Regions from separate parts of the Faecalicatena contorta genome, predicted to be linked through region 1. Evidence: predicted binding sites of a transcription regulator. Region 1 holds the regulator's gene; the other holds the start of a gene.
The links. Region 1 encodes Rex, which represses fermentation and respiration genes when NADH is low (regulators of the CRP and FNR family bind a similar motif). Its sites were predicted from a motif close to ATTGTTAANTANTTAACAAT; they were not measured.

Region 1 (5,432 bases):
TACAGTGATGCGTTCTTCCGTCTTTTTCAGTTCATTCTGTCTTTTGCGCTCCCTGGCCTGCTGTTCCTTCTGTTCCTGCCAGCTCAGTTTTGCGTCTGAAACAGATTCCTTCGGAATACCAGAATTATCCGTTCCCCTGGCTGCAGGGGAAGTATAGACGGCCGTCAGTTCCTCCTTTTTCTCCAGATAATAGTCATAATTGCCGATATAGTTTACAAAGGTCTGATTCACCAGCTCTAATATGCGGGTGGCTGTCTGGTTGATAAAATAGCGGTCGTGTGAGACGTATAATACGGTACCGGTATAGTCGTTAACCGCTTTTTCTAATATCTCTTTTGAGGTGATATCCAAATGGTTTGTGGGCTCATCGAGGATTAGGAAATTGGCCTCAGAAAGCATCAATTTTGCCAGCGATACGCGACCCTTCTCGCCGCCGCTCAGGTCCCCGATCAGTTTGTACACGTCATCACCGGTAAACTGGAATGCGGCGAGCGTATTTCTGATCTGCGTATTATTTAGGGTTGGATAGTCATCCGAAATCTCGTCAAATATATTTTTTTGGTCATGCAGCACATGGTGTTCCTGATCGTAATAACCGATTCTCACCTTAGATCCCAGGGTAAAGGAGCCCGTATCCGGGGGAACCACTTGATTGATAATCTTAAGCAGCGTGGTTTTCCCGGTGCCGTTGTCACCGATTACAGCCACATGTTCGCCGCGTCTGATATCAAAGCTGATATCCGTAAATAAGGTTTGACTGTCAAAACTCTTAGACAGCCCCTCCACTGAAAGCACGTCGTTGCCGCTCAGGCAAGAGGGTTCCAGAGAAAAATGAATCTCCTTCGCCGCCTCCTGGGGCTTATCGACCAGCGTCATCTTATCTAGCAGTTTTTCACGGCTTTCCGCGCGCTTGATAGACTTCTCACGGTTGAATGAACGGAGTTTTTCAATGACGGCCTCCTGATGCTTGATTTCCCTCTGCTGGTTCAGATATTCTTTCATCATGGCGTCCCGGATCTGTTGCTTTTTGTCCGCATAGGCCTTGTAGTTGCCGGCGTACATCCGGACAGTCCCATGTTCGATCTCCACCACTTTTGTAACCACCCTGTTTAAGAAGAAACGGTCGTGGGAGACGATAAATACAGCGCCCGGGTAGTTCAGCAGATAGGTCTCCAGCCAGGTGATGGAGTTCAAATCCAGATGGTTTGTTGGCTCATCCAGAAGCAGAATATCGGGTTTTGTGAGGAGCAATTTTCCCAGGGAAACTCTTGTTTTCTGGCCTCCGGAGAGGGTGTCCGTTTTTTTGTCAAAATCCTCCTCCTGGAAACCAAGTCCTTTGAGGACGCCTGTCAGCTCGCTTTCGTAAGCATAACCATTCTGTGCCTCAAACGATGACATCATGCGGTGATAGGTATCGAGCCTGCTCTGAAGGGCTTCACCGCTCAGAGACTTCAGTTCCTTTTCAATAGCACGGATTTGATTTTCCAACTCGATAATATCAGCCTTTGCTGTCTTTACTTCCTCATATATGGAGCGGCCGCCCTCGAGTTTCTGCTGCTGTGCAAGATATCCGAGAGTTTTCCCTTTTGTAACTACAATTTCACCGCTGTCGACTGGCTCTTCCTTTACGATCATCTTTAGAATGGTGGATTTTCCAGCCCCGTTTACTCCGACCAGAGCCGCTTTTTCCCTGTCTTCTATATGAAAAGAGCCGTCTCTGACAATGACCTGTCCACCGAAAGCTTTATTGAGATTATGGCATGCAAGTATCATAAGAAACCTCCTGTTGTCTTCTGTATCGGGCCTCCCAGTTGTACTTCAGCCGCCGAACCCCGCTTGTTGTCTTAAAAAATAAGCATTAATTTTCAGCTATGCTGAAAACCTGTCCGCGGGGCATGAGCTGCGGGATGCCTTTGAGTATACTTATTTCATTATAACGAAAATAGTTTAAAATACAACTAAAATTTGACTTTGCCCGTACAATTCTATATAATATGAAATAGATTAAGTTTGGAGGGGATAGCTGTGGAAGATAGAGAGATATCACGTGCGGTAATTGGACGGCTGCCCAGATATTACAGATATTTGGGAGAATTACTGGATGCAGGAGTAGAACGGATTTCATCAAATGACCTGAGCAAGAAGATGAGCGTCACTGCATCTCAGATTCGCCAGGATTTAAACAACTTCGGTGGCTTCGGCCAGCAGGGATATGGATACAATGTTAAGTATCTCTATACAGAGATCGGAAAGATTCTGGGACTGAACAGAAAACATAACGTAATCATAATAGGAGCGGGTAACCTGGGGCAGGCGCTTGCCAATTACGCGGCCTTTGAAAAGAGCGGTTTTATACTGCAGGGTATTTTTGATGTGAATCCAAGACTGGAAGGGGTAACAATACGAGGAATCCCGATCCGTATGATGGACGACCTGAGAGAATTTGTTGAAAATACGGACATAGAGATTGCCGCACTGACGATTCCAAAGTCAAAAGCGGTGGAAGTAGCCGATATGCTTGTTGAGAATGGTATCAAGGGCATATGGAATTTTGCGCACACTGATCTGCACCTGCCGGATGATGTGATCGTAGAAAGTGTACATTTGTCTGATAGTTTGATGAAACTGTCCTATAATATCAGCCGTTACAATGAAGAACATGATAATTGATTAATAATATAAAACGTGTAACAAAGGTGCTGCGCCTTCGTTGCACGTTATTTCGCTTATTAGGAAACGTGCGCCTATCAGATACAATCCCATTGGGGATACGCACAGTGGTATTAGAGGCAGATGCCAGTGCGGCCGCTGCGGACGCGGGTTTCACAAGCGAAACTCTATAAAAATAAAGGAGAGTGAGTATATGAGATATCTGCCTACCGGTGAATGGATGCAGAAAGCTGACAATTACACGATCCATGAGATCGGGATTCCCTCTATGGTGCTTATGGAGCGGGCTGCTCTGGCGGCAGTGGCCGTCATGGAGCAGGAAAAGATCAATACACACAGAACGCTGGTGGTCTGCGGCTCCGGCAACAACGGCGGCGACGGCTTTGCAGTTGCGCGCCTGTTAAAAGAAAAAGGCTGTGATGTTGAGGCCGCTTTCATCGGAAACGAAGAATCCAGGTCTCCTGACTGCATGCAGCAAATGAAAATCGCTGAAAATTGCGGTGTTCCTGTAGTAACAACAATCAGCAGGAAGGAATATACTGTTATAGTGGATGCCGTTTTCGGCGTGGGCCTGAACCGGGAAGTCTCGGGAGCATACGCGGCAAATATTAAAAAGATGAATGCGCTGCCGGGGCAGAAGGTTGCCATAGATATCCCTTCCGGCATCTGCTCAGCCACAGGAAAGGTACTAGGGACGGCATTTTCAGCCGATCTGACGGTTACTTTTGAGTGCGAAAAGCTGGGCTGTGTTTTACATCCAGGCTGCCAATATGCCGGAAAAACTGTTGCCGTATCCATCGGAATCAGCCGGAAGCTTTTTGAAAAAGAACCGGGTGTCTGCTACACATTTGAAAAATCGGACCTGCCGGAGCTGATCCCGCCCCGAAGGCCCAATTCACATAAAGGAACCTATGGGAAGATCCTGATGATTACCGGAAGCCGCGGTATGTCGGGCGCCGCATATCTGAGTGCGAAGGCCGCGTATAGATGCGGCGCGGGTCTGGTCCGGATTTATACACATGAAGATAACCGGGTGATATTGCAGCAGCTTTTACCGGAAGCGATTGTCAGCACTTATACTGAATATGAGGAAGAAGCCATTCGTGATCTCCTCGCATGGGCGGATGTGGTCTGCATTGGCTGCGGGCTGGGACAGAGCCGTGTTACGGAGAGTATCTTAACTCAGGTCGTGAAAGAGGTTCAGATTCCCTGCGTGATAGATGCAGATGGACTGAATATACTGGGGTGCCATCCGGAATTGCTTGAAGAGCGGGAGCGGCCCATTGTCCTGACCCCGCACTTGAAAGAAATGTCCGGCCTGCTGGGCTGTTCTGTTACAGAGCTGCAGGAAAAGCGTTTCGAGATGACCAGGTCTTTTACAGACAGAGCTGGTGTTGTTTGCGTCTTAAAGGATGCACGTACAATTGCGGCCAAGTGGGATCGTCAGATATTCGTCAATACTGCAGGAAACAGTTCCATGGCAAAGGCCGGGGCCGGAGACGTGCTCGCGGGAGTCATTGCAGGGCTGATGGCGCAGGGACTGAAGCCTTATGAGGCGGCTGTCTGCGGAGTATACCTGCACGCCTGCGCAGGAGACGAGGCCAAAGCCGCCAGGGGTTCCTACAGTGTGCTGGCAGAAGATTTAACGGCGGGAATCGGGGACTGCCTAAAAAGAACAGAGGAGAGTATGGAGCAATGAAACAGTTTAACAGGGTATTTGCCAGGGTAGACCTGGATGCCGTATCATATAATATGGAACAGATGAGGCGGCGGATTGGGGAAGGGGCGCAGATCATCGCCGTGATAAAGATGGATGGGTACGGCCATGGCGCCGTGCCGATTGCGGAAATGTTTGAAGAAAAGGATTACATATGGGGCTACGCCACCGCAAGCCTGGAGGAGGCTGCAGCTCTCCGGAAGGAAGGGATTAAAAAACCAATTCTCGTACTCGGCTGTATTTTCCCGGAGCAGTATGAGGAGATGATTCTTAAGGATATCCGTGCTACTGTTTATATGAAGGAGATGGCGGAAGGCATGTCAAAAGCCGCGGCAAAGCTCGGCAGAACAGCACATATACATATTAAAGTTGATACAGGGATGGGAAGGCTTGGATTCTTGCCCGGCCCGGAGAGTGTAAAGGCCATCCGGGAGATCGGCAGGCTGCCTAATATAGGGATCGAGGGAATGTATACGCATTTTGCCAAAGCCGATGAGACCGACAAGAGCTACACACATAAGCAGCACGAAAAGTTTGAATGGATGAAGAAGGCCCTGGAGGCGGAAGGAACTTCCATTACATATTATCATTGTGACAACAGCGCCGGGATTATCGACTTCCCGGACATGAAACATAATCTGGTCCGCGCGGGTATTTCCACATACGGAATGTACCCGTCAGGGGAGGTCTCGCGGGAAGCTGTGAGCCTCAAGCCAGCGCTTGAGCTGATCAGCCACGTTACTTTTGTGAAGGAAGTAGAAGCGGGGGCTTCCATCAGCTACGGCGGCACTTTCATTGCACCTAAGAAGATGAAAGTAGCTACAATTCCTGTCGGGTACGGTGACGGATACGCCAGAGGGCTTTCGAATAAAGCTGACGTGCTGATCCGCGGCAGGCGGGCCAGGATACTTGGAAGGGTCTGTATGGACCAGTTTATGGTTGATGTAACAGATATCCCGGGTGTGACGTTCATGGACCAGGCTGTTCTGGTCGGCTCCGATGGGGAGGAACACATCTCTGTGGAGGAACTAAGCGGTCTCTGCGG
Region 2 (5,432 bases), 170 kb from region 1:
GGTGCTGCTACAGGTGCTGCTGGTGCCGCGCCTGCGCCCTTTTCTTCTACGGTTACATCATATACATTGCCATTTACTGTAATTGTATAATTCTTCATCTCTTATATCCTCCTGATTAACTCCATTTATTTGACTTTCTTCTCTTGATTGAACGGACTATAAATCCATCCGTAGAAGTGCCTTCAGCCGCTGCAATCGCTGCTGCTATAACTGCGGCAAGCTCTCCATCATGATCCGCGGCCTGCGGTACTGCCGGCGTTGCTGCAATTGGCGCTGCAGCCGGTGCGGCCGGGGCTACGTTTGCTTTTTTACTGAATTTCTTTTCAATAGCAGGTATAAACTTAAATAAAGAAATTATAAAAGAAATGAAAATTAATACAACAAATACAGTACCCATTCCAAGGACTGTATTGAGCCCTGCCTTTTCCAGTATCTCGCCTGTCGAATAATCTGCACTGACCGTCAGGCTTTCCATGTTCATCTTTTCATCAAAGGTAAATGAAATTTCACCTTTTCTGTCTTCAAATACTGCTTTTGCCGTTAGTGTTGCACCACTGTTCGTGGTTGCCAGCTCATAACTGTCAACACTGGTAACAGCGCCACACTCATTAATGCCAGCCTTCCATGCCTCAATAATAGTCAGGAAGTTATCTCCTTCAACCGGAATCCCCGACTGCATCAAAGTCAGATTCAGTTCCAAATCTGACATATCCTCGAATCTGTTAAGATCATCATCTGTCATGCTGCTGAAACTCTGTACAATTGTGTCAGCGTAGCTTTGCAATGTAGCCTGGTCATATTCTGCTGCGTCTTTTGCTTTACTGCCGCATCCTGTAAAACTGAAGATGAGGAGAAAGACTAGAGCTAATAAACTGATTTTTTTCTTCACTTTGCCTCACCTCACTAAACCGTACCGTGTTTCTTATCCGGATGGTCCTCTCTTTTTGTGAACAGCATTTCGAATGCTCCGATTATATATTTTCTGGTCTCTGCCGGTTCGATCATCGCATCCACATATCCTCTTCTTGCAGCTGACAGCGGGCTTGACTGCAACGCCTTATATTCTGCCGCCTTTTCTTTGAGAATATCAGCGTCTGCATCAGCATACATAATCTTAGCTGCCAGTGTGGAGTCCATCATACCGATCTCTGCTTCGGGCCATGCATAGACCATATCTGCCCCGATAGATTTACTGTTCATAGCAACATATGCGCTGCCATAAGCTTTTCCAACAATAACATTTACTTTTGGAACTGTTGCATTGGCAAATGTATAAGTGAGTCTTGCAACTGCTCTTGCCATGTTCTTCTCTGATTCCATCGTTGCAGCAAATCCTGTAACATTGGTCAGTGTGAGAACCGGAATAGAAAATGCATCGCAGAAATTCACGAAATCAATCGCTTTTTTGCAGCCATCTACAGAAAGGGCTTTATCGAATGCCTCCGCCACATTGCCTTCGGCGTCGTATACTTTAGAACGGTTTGCAACAGCGCCTACTGTCATGCCGTTCAGACGGATAAATCCGGTTACCATATCTTTTGCGTATTCTTTCTTTGTCTCAAAGAAAATATGATTATCAGAAAGTTCTGCCAGTGCAATGCCTGTATCTTCTGCGGCATTCGCAATGTCAGCACAGAGACGGTTAAGGTCATCCGTACATTCTGAATAAGAAAGATCGTCTTCATTATTGGCAGGAATCATACAGATTAACGCGCGGATCTGTCCCAGAATATCGGTTTCATTACCGATCACGTCTACCAGACCTGCATGTTTGCTCTGATATTCTGCTGAGGAAGTATCACACTTAGAATCAATGTTGCCTTCCAGAGCATTTGGTGAATTTACAAACAGCTTTCCTTCTTTACTCTCCATAAAAGTAAAATCTGTCAGCCCAGGCACAACTGCTAAGCCGCCGCCACACATTCCAAAGACAGCAGTTATCTGTGGAATCACGCCTGAAGCCATGGACTGTTTGAAGTATAAACTTCCGAAAGCTTCCAGCGCATCTGTAGCCTCCTGAAGTCTCAGTCCTGCACAGTCAACCAGCCCGATAACTGGTGCTCCCATTTTCATTGCCATGTCATAAATATTGGCGATTTTCTTCGCGTGCATCTCACCGATCGCGCCCTTTAAAACTGTAGCGTCCTGGCTGTACACATAAACAAGATTACCGTCAATTACCCCGTAACCGGTGATCACACCGTCAGCCGGAGTATCTTTTGCCTGCAAGTTGAAATCAGTGCTTCTTGCTGTAACAGCACCGCCGATCTCAACAAAGCTTCCCTCATCAAGCAGCATGGCAATTCGTCTGCTCGCTGAGTTTTCTGTAGCGTTGTAGCTCATAATCTAGCCCTCCATATTATTTAATTTGTTTGAAATAAAACCAAAATTTCTGCCTATTCTAGTATATACTACTTAACCCAAAATTTCAATTCATAAAATCCAAGATTTGATATTTTTTTCACATACTTTTCTTCCGATCAACGCCAAAACCACAATATCTTGTATAAAAATGTAAAATCTCAGGGCATGCAATACAAGTCTGCTGTTTACAATTTTATGATTATTTTACTTGACAATCATTTTACGATGCACTGTCCGGTAAACATAAAACAGCTCCCGTGAGACGCGTAGATCAATTATTTCCTGATTACGCCTCCCCGGGAGTCCTGCCGGGCTCTTACATTCTATTCAGCTTCCCTGCTGCTTTCCGCCTCCTCAGCATAACAGCAAGTTACTTATTTTCGATGTACTAGTAATTGTGTGCCTGACGTTCAAAGTAAGCCTTTGGATACTGGCAGACCGGGCATACTTCCGGTGCGTCGGCCCCTTCGTGTATATAACCGCAGTTTCTGCACTTCCACCCAAGCGGCGCTTCCCCGGCAAATGTCTTATTCGCCTTATAGTTCTCCAGAAGACGCAGATACCGCTTTTCATGCTGTGCTTCGACCTTCGCTACAAGCTCAAATTTAGCCGCTATCTCATCGTACCCCTCCGCTTTAGCTTCCTCTGCCATCCGTTTGTACATCTGGGTCCACTCTTCGTTCTCGCCTGCAGCCGCATCCACCAGATTCTGCTCCACATCGTTGATCCCATGGAATGCACGGAACCACATCTTTGCATGCTCACGCTCCTGCTCCGCTGTCTCCAGGAAAATGGCTGCCATCTGTTCCAGTCCGTTTTCCTTCGCCACATCCGCCCAATATGTATACTTATTTCTCGCCATAGATTCCCCGGCAAAAGCTTCCATCAGATTTTTTTCTGTCTTAGAGCCCGGCGCCGGCTTTCCTGCTGCACCAGCTGGTTTCGGTGCTTTTGCCGGCGCTTCCTCTTTCAGTTCCTGAAACCTGTCTGCCGGTACCTTACAGATCGGACACTCTTTTGGCGGATTTTCTCCCTCATGAATATATCCGCATACACTGCATTTCCATTTTTTCATAATACCTGTCTCCTTCTCAATTATGTTTTCTGTTTCTTCTATATATAATACCACTTTTTCCAGCTCCTGGGATTTCTGTTTGTCCGGATTCTTTTTTCCCTCCGGCCCTAGATCATTAGATCTGTCTCTATAAGTCGTATGAAGCATCTTCTCTGCCAAACCACTTAACGGAGACTTATAAAATTCTCTGTAAAGTTTAGTGATTTCGGGATTTTCATGGCTTAGCCTCAGCTTCATGTGTGCATCCCTTTCATATAGCGAAGAAATCCGTGCGTTTCTGATTTCATCGCTCATTGGAATCTCCGTCTTTGGCTGGCCTCCCCCGCCGATACAGCCGCCGCGGCATGCCATTACTTCAACAAAATCATAATGGACGTCCCCATGTTTCCACTGTTCCAGAAATCTTCGCGCGTTCTCCGTACCATGGATCACTGCCAGCTTCAAATGAATACCGCTGATCTCCACATCCGCTTCTCTCACACCGTCCATTCCCCTCACGGGCTCGAGATTCAGGAAATCTTCCGGAGGATTTGTCCCGCTCACAAGATAATACGCCGTGCGGGCCGCTGCTTCCATGACTCCGCCAGTGTTCCCGAATATGACACCGGCACCGGAAGCCTCCCCCATTAATTCATCGTATTCACTTGTCCCTACGCTGCTGAGATCTAAGCCATCCTCCCGCATCCAGCGAGCCAGTTCACGCGTTGTGATGACATGATCCATGTCACGGAGGTCTTCGTTGGAATAATAGTCGGCAGAATCCCGCATTTCCTCCCGGCGTATTTCAAATTTCTTCGCAGTACAGGGAGTAACGGCAACATTTACGATTTTATCTGGATCAATTCCCCTCTGCTCCGCAAAATAGGTCTTTATCGTAGGCCCCTGCATTCCAATAGGGCTTTTTGACGTGGAGATATGCGGGAGCACCTCGGGATAAAATGTCTCAACAAACTTAACCCATCCCGGGCAGCAGCTTGTAAACTGGGGCAGTACCCCTTTACTGCCTGTAATTCTCTCCACCAGTTCTGAGGCTTCCTCCATAATGGTCAGATCCGCTGCAAAATTCGTATCCAGCACATAATCCGCACCGAGTGCCCTGAGTGCAGCCACCATCCCTCCTTCCACAAAACTTCCGGGCAGCATTCCGAACTCTTCCCCAAGTCCGACCCTGACTGATGGTGATGTACTGAATATAACAACCTTATCAGGATCTTTTATTGCCTTCCTGATTTCCCGATACTCGTACACTTCTGTGATTGAACCTGCCGGACAGACATTTGCACATTGTCCGCAATGTATGCAGATCGCCTTATCTCCAGTGCTCTCCAGTGAATAAAGTTTTCCTACCCCAATCTCCTCCTCACACACCCGCCTGCACTGACCACATTTTATACACAGATCTTCCTGCCTCATTATGGAGGGGTTATCCTGATCAATTGGTATCCTGATTTTTGTATACTGATGCATCGCAGCTCCTTTCTTTCCTCTCAATATTAATAATGATTACTATTATTATAATGTCATAATTTGGAAGGTTTGTCAAGAACTTTATGTTGTTTTTCGCGAAGTAATGCAATTTAATATGTTTATGGCACAATACTAAGGAATACTTATAAAATTCCAGTGAAGATTTATTAATTAAGCATAAAGTTTTATTTGTACTATAGTTCAAACTATGGTACAATCTCCTCGGAGTAAAATTATAACAAAGGAGGAGGTTTTTCTAGACAACAGAGGATATCTGGTATGTATTCTCATCAATTTGCACTGTTACAGTGCTCACTTTAAAAACTAATTGGAGGGTTTTTATTATGGAAACAGCAAAAAAGAAGAAACCATTTGGCTTTTATGTATGCGCCTTAGGTTTCACATTCGAACGCTGCGCGTTCTACACCGTTAAGTACTTACTGGCAATCTGGATCGCCACGAATGCAGCGGGAGGCGGTCTTGGCTTAACAGATGCCCAGGCAACTGCAACTTCCGCCTTCTTTGT

Region 2: a site for Rex is predicted at 2,449-2,468, ahead of MWG26_RS10875 (acyl-CoA carboxylase subunit beta). Genes of this name have one in related genera too.

What each region holds. Positions count from the first base shown of each region.
Region 1 covers NZ_BQNQ01000001.1:2,612,375-2,617,806, reverse strand. The annotation lists gene abc-f (ribosomal protection-like ABC-F family protein) at 1-1,773, opposite strand, end outside; gene MWG26_RS11680 (redox-sensing transcriptional repressor Rex) at 2,026-2,670, shown strand; gene MWG26_RS11675 (NAD(P)H-hydrate dehydratase) at 2,864-4,369, shown strand; gene alr (alanine racemase) at 4,366-5,432, shown strand, end outside.
Region 2 covers NZ_BQNQ01000001.1:2,441,750-2,447,181, reverse strand. The annotation lists gene MWG26_RS10885 (biotin/lipoyl-containing protein) at 1-98, opposite strand, end outside; gene MWG26_RS10880 (OadG family transporter subunit) at 116-889, opposite strand; gene MWG26_RS10875 (acyl-CoA carboxylase subunit beta) at 904-2,343, opposite strand; gene rbr (rubrerythrin) at 2,753-4,906, opposite strand; gene MWG26_RS10865 (peptide MFS transporter) at 5,251-5,432, shown strand, end outside.